Regions from separate parts of the Edwardsiella tarda ATCC 15947 genome, predicted to be linked through region 4. Evidence: predicted binding sites of a transcription regulator. Region 4 holds the regulator's gene; each other region holds the start of a gene.
What was found. Region 4 encodes PurR, which represses purine synthesis genes. Its sites were predicted from a motif close to CANGCAAACGTTTGCNTG; they were not measured.

Region 1 (4,422 bases), 1.6 Mb from region 4:
GGTGAAGTTACGGTAGGCTGCGGTAGGAATATGGTGGCGCGCGAGGAAGTCTTTGCTAAAGGCTTTAGACCCTTCCAGCCGTGCCGCACTTTGGCTCGGGCCGAAGATGGTCAGGCCTGCGGCGCGGAAGGCGTCGACGACACCGAGTACCAGGGGAGCCTCGGGTCCTACGATGGTCAGATCGATCTGTTGGCGGCGGGCGAAGTCGACCAGCGCCGGAATATCGGTTGCGGCGATGGCGATATTCTCCAAGGCCGGCTCTTGTGCCGTGCCGGCGTTACCGGGCGCGACAAATACGCGCTCGGCCAGCGGAGACTGTGCGGCTTTCCAGGCCAGGGCATGCTCTCGCCCGCCGTTGCCGATAATCAGGATATTCATAACGGTCACCTTTGCGCTGCGGGGGGAGCCCCGCAGCATTGATCTTAGTGGCGGAAGTGGCGCATGCCGGTGAAAATCATGGCGATGCCGTGCTCGTTGGCGGCGGCGATAACCTCGTCATCACGAATCGAGCCTCCCGGTTGGATCACACAGGTGATGCCAACAGCCGCCGCGGCATCGATGCCGTCGCGGAAGGGGAAGAAGGCATCGGAGGCCATGACTGAGCCGGCGACGGGTAAACCCTCATCGGCGGCCTTAATCCCGGCAATTTTGGCGGAGTAGACGCGACTCATCTGCCCGGCACCGATGCCAACGGTCATGTTATCTCGTGCATAGACGATGGCGTTGGACTTAACAAACTTGGCGACTTTCCAGCAGAATAAGGCATCGCGCAGCTCCTGCTCGCTGGGCTGGCGTGTGGTGACCACGTGTAGATCGTCAGCGCCGACCATCCCCAGATCGCGCTCTTGAACCAGCAGCCCACCGTTGACGCGTTTGAAGTCGAGTCCCGGACAGGCCTCACCCCATTCACTGCAGGCGAGCACACGAACGTTCTGCTTGGCGCTGAGCACATCCAAGGCTTCATCGCTGATACGAGGGGCGATGATCACCTCGACGAATTGGCGGGCGATGATGGCTTGCGCCGTCTTGGCATCCAGAGGACGGTTGAAGGCGATGATACCGCCAAAGGCGGAGGTCGGGTCAGTCTGGTAGGCGCGCTCATAGGCCTGGAGTAGATCACTAGCGATAGCGACGCCACAGGGGTTGGCATGTTTCACGATGACACAGGCTGGCTCGGCAAAACTTTTAACACACTCCAGCGCGGCATCGGTATCGGCGATGTTGTTATAGGAGAGCGCCTTGCCCTGCAACTGCTGCGCGGTGGCGATGCTGGCCTCACGTACCGGCTCTTCGACATAGAAGGCGGCCTGCTGGTGGCCATTTTCGCCATAACGCATATCCTGCTTTTTCACCAGATTCAGATTCAGGGTGCGAGGGAAGCGTCCGCTGGGATTACTGGTGTCGCCATGGTAAGGGGCGACCAGCGTGCCGAAATAGTTGGCAATCATGCTGTCGTAGGCGGCGGTATGCTCAAAGGCTTTGATCGCCAGATCGAAGCGTGTCGCCTGACTTAACGAGCCATGGTTAGCATCCATTTCGGCAATGACCCGATCGAAGTCGTGGTTATTAACTATGATGGCGACGTCATTATGGTTTTTCGCGGCCGAGCGCACCATGGTCGGTCCGCCGATATCAATATTTTCTACCGCTGCTTCCAGAGTACAGTCGGGACGGGCAACGGTCTGGGCAAAGGGATAGAGGTTAACCACCACCATATCGATGGGTTTGATCTCATGCTGCTGCATGATATCGCTGTCACGGTCACGGCGACCCAGGATCCCACCATGAATCTTGGGATGGAGGGTTTTAACGCGTCCATCCATCATCTCTGGGAAACCGGTATAATCGGAGACTTCAATGACGGGCAGGCCAGCCTCTGATAATAGACGGGCGGTGCCGCCCGTTGAGAGCAGCTCGATGCCGCGTTGGTGTAACGCACGGGCGAACTCAACGATACCAGTTTTATCGGAGACACTCAGTAGTGCGCGGCGAACAGGACGACTGTGTTGCATGGTGGTTATATCCTTCGGCAATGGATCGCAGTAACCCTATTTATATACCTATTAGGCGTCGTTGCGAATGAAGCGGAATTATAGCGCGCGATGATTCTAACGAAAACGTTTGCGTAAAGCTCGTCAAATTTTTGCCGCCACAGAGTTTGTGGATAACTCTGTGTGTAATCAGGTATAAGCAGTTCAATTGCTGTGTAATGCGTCAAACGATACTTTTGTCGTAAAATAGCGGTTGCACGCTGCGAATTGGGCCCTATAATGCGCCTCCATCGACACGGCACTTGTGAACAACATCACAAGATGAGCCGGGGAGAGTGAAGTGAAAAACGAGAAATTAATCGTTGACACTCACCGAGGAAAGCGTAACATACGCTGCCTCGACTTAGTGAAGCAAAGCTCCTAAGTCATTGCTCTTTAACAAATTATCAGACAATCTGTGTGGGCACTCGCAAGATTCGTATTAAGCATTCCTCGGAATGCCAAAATATTTAAAGTCTTGAAGAGTGACAGCAGTTAATTCATTACGAATAAACAGTTTAATTTCTTTGAGCATCAAGCTTTTAATTGAAGAGTTTGATCATGGCTCAGATTGAACGCTGGCGGCAGGCTTAACACATGCAAGTCGAGCGGTAGCAGGGAGAAAGCTTGCTTTCTCCGCTGACGAGCGGCGGACGGGTGAGTAATGTCTGGGGATCTGCCTGATGGAGGGGGATAACTACTGGAAACGGTAGCTAATACCGCATAACGTCGCAAGACCAAAGTGGGGGACCTTCGGGCCTCATGCCATCAGATGAACCCAGATGGGATTAGCTAGTAGGTGAGGTAATGGCTCACCTAGGCGACGATCCCTAGCTGGTCTGAGAGGATGACCAGCCACACTGGAACTGAGACACGGTCCAGACTCCTACGGGAGGCAGCAGTGGGGAATATTGCACAATGGGCGCAAGCCTGATGCAGCCATGCCGCGTGTATGAAGAAGGCCTTCGGGTTGTAAAGTACTTTCAGTAGGGAGGAAGGTGTGCGTGTTAATAGCACGTGCAATTGACGTTACCTACAGAAGAAGCACCGGCTAACTCCGTGCCAGCAGCCGCGGTAATACGGAGGGTGCAAGCGTTAATCGGAATTACTGGGCGTAAAGCGCACGCAGGCGGTTTGTTAAGTTGGATGTGAAATCCCCGGGCTTAACCTGGGAACTGCATCCAAGACTGGCAAGCTAGAGTCTCGTAGAGGGAGGTAGAATTCCAGGTGTAGCGGTGAAATGCGTAGAGATCTGGAGGAATACCGGTGGCGAAGGCGGCCTCCTGGACGAAGACTGACGCTCAGGTGCGAAAGCGTGGGGAGCAAACAGGATTAGATACCCTGGTAGTCCACGCTGTAAACGATGTCGATTTGGAGGTTGTGCCCTTGAGGCGTGGCTTCCGAAGCTAACGCGTTAAATCGACCGCCTGGGGAGTACGGCCGCAAGGTTAAAACTCAAATGAATTGACGGGGGCCCGCACAAGCGGTGGAGCATGTGGTTTAATTCGATGCAACGCGAAGAACCTTACCTACTCTTGACATCCAGCGAATCCTGTAGAGATACGGGAGTGCCTTCGGGAACGCTGAGACAGGTGCTGCATGGCTGTCGTCAGCTCGTGTTGTGAAATGTTGGGTTAAGTCCCGCAACGAGCGCAACCCTTATCCTTTGTTGCCAGCGGTTCGGCCGGGAACTCAAAGGAGACTGCCAGTGATAAACTGGAGGAAGGTGGGGATGACGTCAAGTCATCATGGCCCTTACGAGTAGGGCTACACACGTGCTACAATGGCGTATACAAAGAGAAGCGACCTCGCGAGAGCAAGCGGACCTCATAAAGTACGTCGTAGTCCGGATTGGAGTCTGCAACTCGACTCCATGAAGTCGGAATCGCTAGTAATCGTGGATCAGAATGCCACGGTGAATACGTTCCCGGGCCTTGTACACACCGCCCGTCACACCATGGGAGTGGGTTGCAAAAGAAGTAGGTAGCTTAACCTTCGGGAGGGCGCTTACCACTTTGTGATTCATGACTGGGGTGAAGTCGTAACAAGGTAACCGTAGGGGAACCTGCGGTTGGATCACCTCCTTACCTGAAGATACGAAATATTGTGTAGTGCTCACACAGATTGTCTGATAGATGTTCGAGCAAAGCGTCTGCGAAGTCGACCCAGTGTCCCCTTCGTCTAGAGGCCTAGGACACCGCCCTTTCACGGCGGTAACAGGGGTTCGAATCCCCTAGGGGACGCCATTTGCGGTATCGGGTGAAAGACGGTGCCAACAATATTGCAAAACGGACTTACGAGTCATGTTTGCAATATTTTGCTCTTTAACAATCTGGAACAAGCTGAAAATTCGAAAACAATCGAATTGCTTTTAACAAGTGATTCGAGAGTC
Region 2 (4,422 bases), 540 kb from region 4:
GGATGTGATCATGCTGGCTGCGGCCTTTGTGGCCATGGTGCATTCGGCCCACTGCATCGTCGCATCCTCCCGAACACGCCAGGCGCACCTGCGCGCTTCGGCATGAGGTAACGCCCCAACGGCGGGGCAAGTGAGTTCATTATGGCTTATCACAACAAGGAAATCGTATGAATCAGAAGACAGCAGCGCAGTCGGAACAGCCTATCACACGGCGTGCCGCGATGGGGAAAGGGGTGAGGTTGGCGGTCGCCGGAGTGGGACTCGCGGCCGTGGGATCGACGATGGCGCAAGCCGCCAGCGGTGCTAAGCGCCAGGCCGATCCCTATGCGGAGCCGAAGGCATATGGCTTGCCGCGTCCGGGGGTCAACCTACAGAAATCCCAGGTGGCGCTGGTGGTCGTCGATCCTCAGGTCGATTTCCTGAGCCCTCAGGGCGTCGGCTGGGCCGTGTTGCAGGAGAGTGTGACGGAGAATAATACCGTCGCGCATCTGGAGGCGCTGTTTCGCCAGGCTAAGCGCCAGGGGATCGTGGTGGCCGTCTCCCCCCACTACTACTATCCCTACGATCATCAGTGGTTGTTTGGCGGGCCGGGCGAGCACTTTATGCATAATACTCATATGTTCGACCGTAAGGGGCCGTTGACGCTGGAGGGATTCAACGACTCGGGGGCCGATTTCATGCCGCAATTTAAGCCCTATATCCTGGATGGTGAGACCATCATCGCCTCGCCGCACAAGATCTTCGGTCCGGAGAGTAACGATCTGGTGCTTCAGTTACGCAAGCGCGGGATCTCGCAGATCCTGCTGGCAGGGATGGCGGCTAACTTGTGTATCGAATCGCATCTGCGTGAGTTGGTGGAGCAGGGGTTCGAGGTGGTGGTGGTGAAAGATGCGACCGCCGGGCCGCGCGCCCCGGAGGGGGACGGCTATCAGGCGGCCTTGATTAACTACCGTTTCATCGCCAACGATCTGTGGACGACGGCGGAAACGCTCCAACGTATGGCGGCCCTGGGGTAATGACGCCCGGCGAGGCCGTTAAACCACCGGAATAAAAAACGGCGGGCCGCCCGTGGGCTCCCGCCGTATGTGGCATCGCCGCGCTTACTTCAATACGGCGACGATAGCCTCGCACAGCGGTGCCATGTTGTCTGGCGTCATGCCTGCGACGTTGACGCGGCCAGAGTTGACGGCGTAAACCGCGAACTCCTCGCGTAGGCGACCGACTTGCTCTTTGCTCAAGCCGCTGAAGGAGAACATGCCATTCTGCTGGGTGATAAAGCTAAAGTCCTGCTCGGCCCCCTTCTCTTGCAGGGTATTCACGAACAGTTGGCGCATGCGCTGGATGCGTTGGCGCATGTCGGTCAGCTCTTGTTCCCACATGGTGCGTAGCGCGTCGTTGCCTAGGATGGTGGCAACGATGGCGCCACCGTGTGCCGGAGGGTTGGAGTAGTTGGCCCGGATCACCGCCTTGATCTGGCTGAAGGCATTGGCGGCGCTGCCGCTGTCGGCGGCGATCAGGGTACAGGCCCCGACACGTTCGTTGTACAGGCCGAAGTTCTTCGAATAGGAGCTGCAGACGATCAGCTCATCGTGGCGTGCCGCAAAGATACGCAGCCCCAGGGCATCCTCTTCCAGGCCGTTAGCGAAACCTTGGTAGGCGAAGTCGAACAGCGGCAACCAACCGTTGCAGCGTGACTGCTCGGCCAGCATCTCCCACTGCTCGGCGGTCGGATCAATGCCGGTGGGATTATGGCAGCAGCCATGGAACAGAGCCACATCGCCAGGCTGCGCCTGAGACAGGCTCTCTTGCAGTGCGGCGAAGTCCAGACAATGGTTGGCGGCGTCGTAATAGGCATACTCGCACACCTCGAGTCCGGCGGCGGCGAAGACACTCTTATGGTTCGGCCAGCTGGGATTGCTGACCCAGACACGCTTGGCTGGCGTTTTCTTGGCGAGAAAGTCGGCGGCGACACGCAGCGCGCCGGTACCGCCAGGCGTCTGGGCGGCGTGCGCCCGGTTAGCTAAGAGAATCGGGTTCTCCTGACCTAACAACAGCTCCAGCGTCCGCTGACCGAAGGCGGCGATGCCATCGATGCTCAGGTAGTTTTTGCTGGTTTCATGCTCCAGTAGGTATTGCTCAGCCTTTTTCACGCTGGTCAGTACCGGGGTATTGCCACTTTCGTCTTTGTAGACGCCGATGCCCAGGTTGATTTTGTGCGGGCGCGCATCGGCGCGAAACAGGTCGGCCAGCCCCAGGATTGGATCGGCGGGTGCAGCAGGGATGTTTTCAAACATGCGAGAGCTTCCATGTGTCCAGTTAAGCCAGTGAAGCGACAGATTACCGCTATGGACAATCCTTGCCAACCGTTTGGCTGAAAAAGACGATAAAGTGGCGAGTAAGGGGCAGATGGCGGAATTAATGCTGTAAAAACAATTGGCAACGGCGGAGATTCGCAGAGATGTCACCATAAAAAAGCAGGGCCGAAGCCCTGCTCTTGATGCTCTTACACAGCCTGAGGCTGCGTCGAGATTAGAACTGGTAGATCATACCAACGCCAACGATGTTGTCGGTGCTGATACCGTTGTCTTTGTAGAACGCGTCGTTGCCATCCAGCAGGTTGATCTTGTAGTCAACGTAGGCGGACATGTTCTTGTTGAAGTAGTAGTAGGAACCCAGATCCAGGTATTTAACCAGATCTTTGTCTACGTTAGCGGCAGTACCCAGCTGCTTGCCCTTAGACTGCAGGTAGGCGATGGACGGACGCAGGCCGAAGTCGAACTGGTACTGAGCCACAGCTTCGAAGTTCTGGGTCTTGTTAGCGATACCGCCGTTACCATACGGGGTCATGTTCAGGGTTTCGGCGTACATGGCGGCTACGTAGACGTTGTTGGCGTCATACTTCAGACCAGTGGTCCAGGCCTGAGCCTTATCACCAGTAGCTACACCGCTAGTGTTAGGCTTGAGATATCCACGTTTCTGATCCAGGGTACGGTTAGAGGAGGAGAAGGCCGCCGCGGCGCTTACGCCCCAGCCCAGATCGTAGGAGGCAGACATACCGAAGCCGTCGCCATTCTGCTTGGACAGCTTGTCACGACCGTTGTTGCTCTCGTCGCTGTTGCCGTTTTTACCCTGATACTGCAGGGCGACGTTCAGGCCGTCAACCAGGCCGAAGAAGCCGTTGTTACGGTAGGTGGCCACGCCGTTGGTACGGCCGTTCATGAAGTTGTCGGTGTAGGTGTAGGAGTCACCACCGAAGACCGGCAGTACGTCGGTCCAAGCTTCGACGTCGTAGACTACGCCGTAGTTACGGCCGTAATCCAGGGAGCCGAACTCGCCATATTTCAGACCGGCGAAGCCCAGACGGGTCTTGTTGCCTTCCTGGCCGATAGCCGGGTTGCTGTCTTCGGAGTTGTTAGCCTGGAAGTTGTATTCCCACTGGCCGTAACCGGTCAGTTCGCTGTTGATCTGGGTTTCACCTTTGAAGCCAAAGCGGGCATAGGTAGCATCGCCGTCTTCAGACTTGTCAGAGCTGAATACGTGACGGGCGTCGACTTTACCGTACAGGCTAACTTTGTTGCCGTCTTTGTTGTACATCTCGGCCGCGTTGGCCGCGCCAGCAACCAGCAGAGCCGGGATTACCACTGCAAGAATATTGCGTTTCATCATTGTTACCCTCATTGGTTTTATTTTTTTGACACCTGCCACTGCCTAATTTGATCCCGTTGGGATTTTTTTAACCCTCAGCGGAACTAAGCTAGAGAGTATGGTGTCTTCCTGTGTCTGGATGGCAGTGTTCCATCCACACCGATGATAATCCATAGGCAAAATGATACAAATATCTTATAGCAGTAACATAATGAAATAATGTGTATCAAAATGTAAAAATTAGGGAACTTTGTGACAGAGGTCTAAGTTTAAAAAAGCGGGGGTCAGCTTAGCTGACCCCCGCTTTTGTTAGTGAATCGTAACGCGCCGATGGCGTGTTAGATCAGAATGTTGCGTTGCGTGGTGTGCGTGGGAACGGGATCACGTCGCGTACGTTCTGCACCCCAGTGACATAGGCGACCAGACGTTCGAAGCCGAGGCCGAAACCGGAGTGCGGTACGGTGCCGTAGCGGCGCAGATCGCGGTACCACCAGTAATCCTCTTTCTTCAGCCCCATCTCATCCAGACGCTTGTCCAGCATATCCAGACGCTCTTCACGCTGGGAGCCCCCGATGATCTCACCGATCCCCGGCGCCAACACGTCCATCGCTGCGACGGTCTTACCGTCTTCGTTTAGACGCATATAGAAGGCTTTGATGTCTTTCGGATAGTTTTTCACCACCACCGGCGCCTTAAAGTGCTGCTCGGCCAGGTAGCGCTCATGCTCGGAGGAGAGATCGACGCCCCAGAACACCGGGTTTTCGAACTGCTTACCAC
Region 3 (4,422 bases), 530 kb from region 4:
GCGTTGGGATGCGGCACAGATGCTGTTGGCCAAGTATGTGCGTCTGAATGTCTCCCGTAGCCAGCAGGGACAGCCATTGTCGTTGCCCGAGCATGTGGTGACGGCCTTCGGCAACGTGTTACGCGACGAGCAGCGCGATCCGGCGTTACGCGCCCAGATCCTGACGTTACCCTCCGAGGTGGAGATGGCCGAGCTGTTCAGCCTGATCGACCCCGAGGCCATCGCTCAGGTCCATCAGGCGATGACCCGTCTGCTGGCGCAACAGTTGGCCGGGGAGTGGTTGGCGGCCTACCATCAGAACGCGACGTCGCTCTACCGTATCGAGCATGGCGATATCGCCAAGCGCGCGCTGCGCAATGTCTGCCTGCGTTATTTGGCCTTCGGGCCCGATGTGGCGCAGGCGGATGCCTTGGTCAGCGCGCAGTATCACCAGGCCGACAACATGACCGATGCGCTCGGCGCGCTGTCGGCGGCGATGGCGGCACAATTGCCGTGCCGTACTGCGTTGATGGATGAGTTCGATCAGCGCTGGCATCAGGATGGGTTGGTGATGGACAAGTGGTTTACCCTGCAGGCGACCGCCCCGGATGATGACGTTCTGGATCGTGTGCGTCAGTTGTTACACCACCGCGCCTTTACCTTAAGCAACCCGAACCGGACGCGTGCGCTGGTCGGTGCCTTTGCCCAGTTGAACCCGCGTGCCTTCCACGCTCCCGACGGCTCCGGTTATGCCTTCCTGACGGCGATCTTGAGTGACTTGAATCGCCGTAACCCACAGGTCGCCGCTCGCATGGTGGATCCGTTGATCCGTTTGAAACGTTACGACGAGGGGCGCCAAGCGCTGATGCGTAAACAGTTGGAGACGTTGTTGGCATTGGATAACCTCTCTGGCGATCTGTATGAGAAGATCACCCGGGCGTTGGAGTCCTGATCGTGGGATGACTGCCCTATCTCTACCGGCTCTCTGGGCCGGTATTTTTTTGCCTGCGCCCCGGGCGGGGTGGCGTGGCCCGGCCTAGCGTGTTTTATCAGGAGGTGAGGAATGGTAATTACAGGAATCGATCACGTGGTGATCACCGTGGAGGATGTCGAGCAGACGCTGGCCTTCTATGTCGATGGGTTAGGCATGACGTTGGAGCGGCGCAACGATCGTCTAGCGCTGACCTTCGGTAATCAGAAGATCAATATTCACCGCCGCAAGGCGGAGTTTACCCCGGCCGCGCGTCAGGTGACCTACGGTAGCTTGGACATTTGCCTGTTGGCGCAGGGGGATATTCAGCAGATTAAGCGGGAGCTGGAGGCGCGTGGGTTGACGATTGAGTTGGGGGTGGTGCCGCGTACCGGCGCCTGCGGGCCGATCGATAGCCTATATCTGCGCGATCCGGACGGTAATCTGGTCGAGATTAGCGTCTATCGAACGGTGTGAGGGAGACGTCGGACTTTCGCCATCATGCCCGCGACTCGGCGCCGCAGGCCCCCCTCGGGGGCTCTGTGCTATTTCTATTCTTGCCTTCTATTCTTGCCGACATAGCGCGTCACCGGCGCTGCGCGCGCCGCTGGCCCCTATCCAATCATACGATTCGGCTAGGCTGAGCCATGGCGTGACACGCCCGGTGGGCTCTGTGGCGTGTCGTCTCGTGACGGCATGAGGCGGGGCGGCGTTAAGGTTAGCGCCCAGGTAACCACGCCTTCTCCATGATTGATGACTAACGGTGTGACACAGAAGTCGGTGAGCGGTCGGCGGCCGTGGTCACTTCGCTCGGTGTAATTGTCTCGCGAAGTGAGGGCGCCTGATATCGTTCCCGTTAATATGGTAATCAGGATAATGATCGAGGCGGCGATTAGCCGCGTGCTAACCCTATCGGGCGGGGGGTAAAACGTTTGCCTTTGTCGGCCTATTTTGTCTTTAATCAATTCCAATTCGTCGCGACTTACCCGATAATAGCGCCCCGTTTGGCAACGGGAATCAGGAGATCTCATGTTCTACCCTTTTATCAGGAAGGCACTCTTTCAACTCGATCCGGAACGTGCGCACGAGTTTACCTTTAAGCAACTGCATCGTATCAGTGGTACGCCGCTCCTCGGCTTGGTGCGCCAGTCCGTGCCGAGTAAACCGGTCAGCTGCATGGGATTGTCCTTCAAGAATCCGCTCGGATTGGCCGCAGGGTTGGACAAGGATGGCGAATGCATCGATGCGTTGGGCGCCATGGGGTTCGGATCCATCGAGGTGGGGACCGTCACGCCGCGTCCGCAACCAGGTAACGAGAAGCCGCGTCTATTCCGTATCGTCGAGGCAGAAGGGTTAATTAACCGCATGGGTTTTAACAACCTGGGCGTCGATAATTTGGTCGAGAACGTCAAAAAGTCCCATTTCGGTGGCGTGCTCGGCATTAATATCGGTAAGAATAAAGATACACCGGTAGAGCAGGGTAAGGATGATTATCTGATCTGTATGGATAAGGTGTATTCCTATGCCGGTTATATCGCGGTCAATATTTCCTCACCGAATACGCCGGGGTTGCGTACCCTGCAATATGGTGAAGCCTTGGATGATTTGCTGGCCGCGATTAAAAATAAGCAGGCAGAATTACAGCAGAAGCATGCCAAGTATGTCCCACTGGCGGTAAAAATCGCGCCCGATCTTAGTCATGAAGAGTTGGTGCAGGTGGCCGATAGCCTGGTACGTCACGGTATCGATGGGGTGATCGCGACCAACACGACGCTGGATCGCTCGCTGGTCGCCGGTCTCAATCATTGCGCTCAAAGCGGGGGACTGAGTGGTCGTCCCTTGCAATTAAAGAGCACCGAAATTATTCGCCTGCTCTCCGCCGAATTACAGGGTCGCCTGCCGATTATCGGTGTTGGTGGTATTGATTCGGTCATTGCCGCGCGGGAAAAAATGCAAGCGGGTGCTTCGCTGGTGCAGATTTATTCCGGATTCATCTTCAAAGGGCCGGGTCTCGTTAAAGAGATCGTTAACTACATCTAACGCTTTATCCCTCCCTATTTAGCCCGGGACTTTATTTCTGTCGCGGGCTAGTCTATATTTCAAACAATCCGTTGTTTATTTATGCAGGCGTTGAGTCGATGGCTGACGGTAACGTGACATCGTTCGCCAGGATCGTTATGTTGCCAGGGAGTTTATGGTCAGGGGGAGTAACACATGAATATAAAGCCCGGGGATCGCTGGCGTTGGTTCTTTGATCAACAACACGATCGTCTGATGCTGGATTTGGCGAATGGCATGGTTTTTCGCTCCCGTTTTCCTGCCAAGATGTTGACGCCGGATGCGTTCGATGTCAGCACCTTTTGTCTCGATGATGTCGCTAATTATTATCACTTCCTGGAGCGTTGTCAGGCGTGTGAGCTGGAGGCGTCACTGCATACCGAACTGGTGCTCAACGCCCTGGTCGCGCAACGTTTTCTCAAGCCGTTGATGCCGAAGAGCTGGCACTTTACTTGCCAGTCGGGGCGTTATGTTCCATCGCTCGGTGAACTGGTCGCCGTGCAACTACAGGATGGGAGTGGCTGGGGGCGTTTGTTAGTGGTCGAGCCGGGTGAGCACGCTAGCCTATGTTTGCTGGCGCAACCACAGCTGGTGTTGGCAGGGAAGACACAGCGATTAGGCGAAGCGATTAAGGTGATGCACGATCGCCTGCTGCCGCTGCATCATGCGCCCCTGGTCGCCGCCTGCGATGCCTTGGCTTACGCCGGATAAGCGCCTTTCTTCTCGCGACGCCCCCTCCTTTTCTTGGGTCGCACGCCTTTAGGTAATAATCCTAAATTCCCGCTATTACCTGCCAAATTGTACTTTATTTAGACGAATATCCGGTATCAGACCCCAAGGCTAGGATTGTTCGTGTTATCATGCGCTCAATGGCAAACGTCACGATCATCAAGGGAGGTTGATATGTTTGACGCGTCAGGGAAATTCCCGTCAGCGCTAAGGAAAACGCTGATTGCAGTGACTACGGTGTCATTGCTGACTTTTTCAACGGCTTCGTTAGCCGGCCCGAGCCGCACCACTAAAGGGGCGTTACTGGGGGCGACCGCCGGCCTGTTGTCCGGTAATGGTGTTAACGGCGTGCTTAAGGGTGCGGCGTTGGGTGCCGGTGTCGGCGCCATCAGTGAAAAAGGTCATAAAGGCAAGAAAGCCCGTAAAGGGGCAACCATTGGGGCGACCGTCGGCGCCGTCGCGGGCGTTTTGTCCGGTAACGGCATAGAGGGCGCCATCAAAGGGGCTGTCGTCGGCGGTGCTGGCGGCGCGATCATCGGCCGGATCCAATAAAACAGAAGGAATTGCATGTGAAAAAGGTATTGTTCTTAGTTTCTGCTCTGGCTGCAGCGCCGACCGTATGGGCGCAATCTTACGACATTAAATCCGGTTTGCCGGCCGAAGTGTACATGACGTGTGCCGATGCT
Region 4 (4,422 bases):
TCGTCCTGGAACAACAGCCCGATCCCCCTACGCCAAGGGGGCGTTTGGCTGAGTTCGCGCTGACCCAGCCACAGTGCGCCTTCGGCACGCAGTGGCGGGGGGAGCTGGCCCGCGATCCCGGCTAAGAGCGTCGATTTACCGCAGCCGCTCGGCCCCATCAGCGTGAGGATCTCTCCGGGTGCTACCGTCAGGGAGAGTGCGGGCAGCAGTGGCTTATGTGACAACGTCACGCAGAAGTTTTCGAGTTTAAGGGAAGTCATGACGAGAAGATCCTCGCACGCCACGCAACGGCAGCCAGAGCGCTAACAGGAAGGCGGGTAACGGCAGCAGCGTTTGCCACAGGGCGCCGATGGCCGCCAGACGGCGATCGATGCCACTGGCGTAGGCGACGGTTTCGGTGGCCAGGGTGGGCAAGCGCCCGGCGCCCAGCCCTAGGGTTGGGAGATACAGGCCGACGCTGACCGCCACACCAAAGGCGAGGGCGAGCAGGAGTGCCGGCATGAGTTGCGGCAGCTTGACGCGGTAGAAGGCCCGCCAGGGTGTCTGCCCCAACGCCAGCGCGACGCGTATCTGGCGCTGATCGAAACGCAGCCAGGGGCCGGAGAGCGTCAACAGGTAATAGGGGGTGACGAACAGCAGTTGACCATAGATCACCACTGGATAGCGACCCAGCCAGTGATAATGGGCGGCGAAGAGCTGTAGGCCGAAGATCAGCCCCATTTGCGGTAGCAGTAGGGGTAAGAGCAGCCAGGCTCCGGGTTGGCGTCGACGCGCGGCATACCACTCCAGGGTGCCCAGCGCCAAGGGCAACGCCAACAGATTGACCGCCAGGGCGATCCATAGGGTGTGCCACAGTGGGCCGCTCCAGTCATTGAAGCTGTACAGCCAACTGTCATAGCGCCACTGTTGCGGCCAGCGCAAGGGAAACGGCCAACGCTGTGCCAGGGAGATCAGCAGTAACATCAGGTAGACGCTTGCCGTGAGGCCTAAGGCGATGGGCCAATAGAGTGCGATTCGTCCTCTCATCTGCCGCTGATGGCGGCGTGGCGGCCGGCGGCAATAGTGGATCCAGACGCGTTCGATAGCGAACCAGATCAGCAGCGCCAGGGCGTTGAGTAACAGCAACACCAGCGCACCGAGCGCCGCCAGCGCGCCCTGCTCACCGTCGCTGATCCATTGCCATAAGAGTTGCGCAAACAGATAGGGACGTTGCGGGCCAAGCAACAGGGCCAGATCCAGCGCCGAGAGCGAGAAGGCCAGCACGCAGAACATCGGCAGGCGTAAGCCGGGCAATAACTGCGGCACCACGATACGCCACCATCCCTGGCTCGGTGGATAGCCGAGCGCGGTGGCGGCACTAAGTTGTTGCGCCGCCGCGCAGCGTTCGGCCTGAGCCAGCACCAGCAGATAGAAGAAGGGGGTCTCCTTGAGCAGGAGCAGCAGCATCAGGCTCAGGGCATAGGGATCGTTGGGCAGCGGCAAATCGGGGGGGTGCTGCCAGCCGAACAGTGGTGCCAACAGGCGCCACACGAGGCCGGTGGGAGCCACGAGCATCAATAGGCCGGTGGCCAGGGCGATATGGGGGGCGGCGAGTAGTAGGGCCGGCGTCAGGCGATGGCGGCGCCGCTGTTGTAGCGTCCGCCCGGCCAGCGCTAACCCGAGCGTTAGCGCCCCCAATGAGGCGCCGAGGCTACTGAGCAGCGAGAGCAGTAGACTGCCGCCCAGTGCGGGCCAGTGCAGCAGTTGTTGCCAGGTGCTCGCGAGATCCCCCTGTTGCAGCGGCAGCAGGGTGGCGGGCAGCATCGCCGCCAGCGGCAATAACCCAGCTAGCAGTACCAGTAGCGGGAAGATCGCCAGCCGTGACACGCTTAGCGACGGTAATCGATGAACGGCCCATCGGCGACGGAGCGTCGCTCGACCAGTTTGGGATGCACCTCGATGGTCTTGGCGTCTTCACGCTTACTGGTGATGCGATCGAGCAGCATGTCAAACGCCATGGCGCCGAGACGCTCCTTCGGCTGGTGAATGGTGGTCAACGCCGGGGTAAAGTAGCGCGCGTTGCGCACGTTATCGTAGCCGATGACGGAAATATCTTGCGGCACGCGCAAGCCCATCTCATCTGCCGCACAGATGGCCCCCATCGCCATGATATCCCCGCCGACGAACACGGCGGTCGGGCGCTGTTTCTGAGCCAGGATGTTTTGCATCGCTGCGTAACCGGACTCCGGCTCGAAATCACCCTCGACGAGCCACTCGGGTTGCGGAGTAATGTTAGCCTCTTGCAGCGCCTTGATGAAGCCACGCAGACGGCCGCCGCCGGTGTTGCGCGATCCCGGGCCGGTGATGGCGCCAATATCGCGATGGCCGCGTTCGATCAGGTAGCGGCCAGCCAGATAGCCACCCTCGAAGGCGTTGTCCTGGATCGCATCGGTGAAGTCGCTACGCCGTGTACCCCAGTCCATGACCACCATCGGGATATGGCGGTAATCCTCCAGGATCTCCAGCAGATTCTCGGGGTACTCGGAGCACATGACCAGCAGACCATCGACGCGTTTCTGCGCCAACATGGCCAAATAGGCCTTTTGCTTCTCCAGATTGTTGTGGGAGTTGCACAGGATCAGGGTATAGCCCTGGCTGTAACAGCTGTTCTCGACCGACTCGATGACCTCGGCGAAGTAAGGCGCCTCGCTGGAGGTCGCCAACAGGCCGATGGACTTGGTATGGTTAACCTTCAGACTACGGGCAACGGCGCTGGGCGAGTAGTGTAGCTCTTTGATGGCCTCCCACACGGCGGCTTTGGTTTCGTCGGCGACAAAGCGAGTTTTATTGATGACGTGAGACACCGTGGTGGTCGACACGCCTGCGCGTTTTGCCACATCTTTAATCGTTGCCATGAAACAAATGACTCCTAGGCGTACGCGGTGCGTCGCCGGTTTGTTAATCGTTTGCCTGCGTGTAACGACGCCCGCGCAAATCTCGGTAGTACAGCATCGCTGCGGTTGCGCAAATAGGGTGACGTGTGTCGTTTCTTGTTTAAAATTATAACGTCGCCACGCGGCAGTAAACCGCAAATTCTGGCTGATCTTACGCAAAAGGGGAAGCACTAATTAGCGATTTGCGCAGGATGTAATCATAAGATTTTCTGCGTGTTTTAATGAGTGATTTATGTAAAAATGATTTAACACAGATTTAGCGTGTTTGCTTTATGGGCAAAAATTGATATAGAACGTAAAACAAGAGGTGTCAAAATGGAAAGCGATCTGAAATATTCCTTGGTGACCACGGTGGTAGCCCTGTCGCTGATCGTCGTCGCAGGCCTGATTGTCGCACTACATTGAGAGTGAGCCAAGGCGGCGGGGACAGAGCCGGAGGCAAAGAGAAAAGGCGCTCAAAGAGCGCCTTTTTTATCACCGGATGATCGGGATCAGGCCAGGTTCTGCGCGACGAATTCCCAGTTAACCAGCGCCCAGAAGTTTTCCAGGTATTTCGGACGGGCGTTACGATAGTCGATGTAGTAGGCGTGTTCCCATACGTCGACGGTCAGCAGCGGCTTGTCTTCACCCGTCAGCGGGGTGGCGGCATTAGAGGTGTTGACGATGGCCAGGCTGCCATCCGCCTTTTTCACCAGCCAGGTCCAGCCGGAGCCGAAGTTGGCGACGGCAGACTTGGTCAGCGCTTCCTGGAAGGCGGCGAAGGAGCCAAAGGCCGCGTTGATCGCGTCGGCCAACGCGCCGGTCGGCTCGCCACCGCCGTTCGGAGAGAGGCAGTGCCAGTAGAAGGTGTGGTTCCATACCTGAGCGGCGTTGTTGAAGATACCGCCGCTGGAGGTCTTGATGATCTCTTCCAGAGACTTACCTTCGAACTCGCTCCCCTTGATCAGGTTGTTCAGGTTAACCACATAGGTGTTGTGGTGCTTACCGTAATGGTATTCCAGGGTTTCGGCGGAGATATGCGGCTCCAGCGCATTCTTGGCGTACGGTAATGCAGGTAATTCAAATGACATAGCTCTCTCCTTAATGCTTTTGTGACAAGCCGGTTGAACCGTAGACGCGACGCCGGAGCGTACGCCAGCGGTGAGATAAAAATGAAAAAATCTTGTTGTCCGCTTGTTATGGTTTGTGATTCTAGCAAGTTTTACCATTAAAGACAGGGGGTAGCTGTATTTTAGTCGATCGAATGGTGAAATGTGCAGCAGCGGGGGCGTCGGTGGAGACAGCAAGGAGAGACGCGGCGATCATGTGCAGACCGCCGCAGGGTGATGACGGGCGATCAGCGAATGGTTTTCGGCGTCATCACACGACGAGCGCCAAGATAGTGATCCTGCCAATAGTCATCGCCGAGGTAGCTGATGCGGATCTCCTCGCCGGTGCGCGGTGACTGGATGAACTTACCGTTCCCCAGGTAGACCCCAACATGATCGGC

Region 1: purH (bifunctional phosphoribosylaminoimidazolecarboxamide formyltransferase/IMP cyclohydrolase) is a predicted target of PurR. The motif match lies at 2,111-2,128, and genes of this name have one in related genera.
Region 2: DCL27_RS10635 (amino acid aminotransferase) is a predicted target of PurR. The motif match lies at 2,357-2,374, and genes of this name have one in related genera.
Region 3: pyrD (quinone-dependent dihydroorotate dehydrogenase) is a predicted target of PurR. The motif match lies at 1,871-1,888, and genes of this name have one in related genera.

What each region holds. Positions count from the first base shown of each region.
Region 1 covers NZ_CP084506.1:3,362,625-3,367,046, reverse strand. Annotated here, with positions in the region: gene purD (phosphoribosylamine--glycine ligase) at 1-378, opposite strand, end outside; gene purH (bifunctional phosphoribosylaminoimidazolecarboxamide formyltransferase/IMP cyclohydrolase) at 423-2,012, opposite strand; rRNA gene DCL27_RS15570 (16S ribosomal RNA) at 2,574-4,117, shown strand; tRNA gene DCL27_RS15565 (tRNA-Glu) at 4,201-4,276, shown strand.
Region 2 covers NZ_CP084506.1:2,290,528-2,294,949, reverse strand. Annotated here, with positions in the region: gene rclC (reactive chlorine resistance membrane protein RclC) at 1-106, shown strand, start outside; gene DCL27_RS10640 (cysteine hydrolase family protein) at 168-1,016, shown strand; gene DCL27_RS10635 (amino acid aminotransferase) at 1,101-2,294, opposite strand; gene ompC (porin OmpC) at 2,530-3,666, opposite strand; gene asnS (asparagine--tRNA ligase) at 3,989-4,422, opposite strand, start outside.
Region 3 covers NZ_CP084506.1:2,281,634-2,286,055, reverse strand. Annotated here, with positions in the region: gene pepN (aminopeptidase N) at 1-931, shown strand, start outside; gene DCL27_RS10610 (VOC family protein) at 1,043-1,426, shown strand; gene pyrD (quinone-dependent dihydroorotate dehydrogenase) at 1,979-2,989, shown strand; gene DCL27_RS10600 (cell division protein ZapC) at 3,164-3,718, shown strand; gene DCL27_RS10595 (glycine zipper family protein) at 3,911-4,288, shown strand; gene DCL27_RS10590 (YmgD family protein) at 4,306-4,422, shown strand, end outside.
Region 4 covers NZ_CP084506.1:1,748,184-1,752,605, forward strand. Annotated here, with positions in the region: gene DCL27_RS08130 (ATP-binding cassette domain-containing protein) at 1-260, opposite strand, end outside; gene DCL27_RS08135 (ABC transporter permease family protein) at 247-1,866, opposite strand; gene purR (HTH-type transcriptional repressor PurR) at 1,869-2,894, opposite strand; gene cydH (cytochrome bd-I oxidase subunit CydH) at 3,249-3,338, shown strand; gene sodB (superoxide dismutase [Fe]) at 3,425-4,003, opposite strand; gene DCL27_RS08155 (C40 family peptidase) at 4,270-4,422, opposite strand, start outside.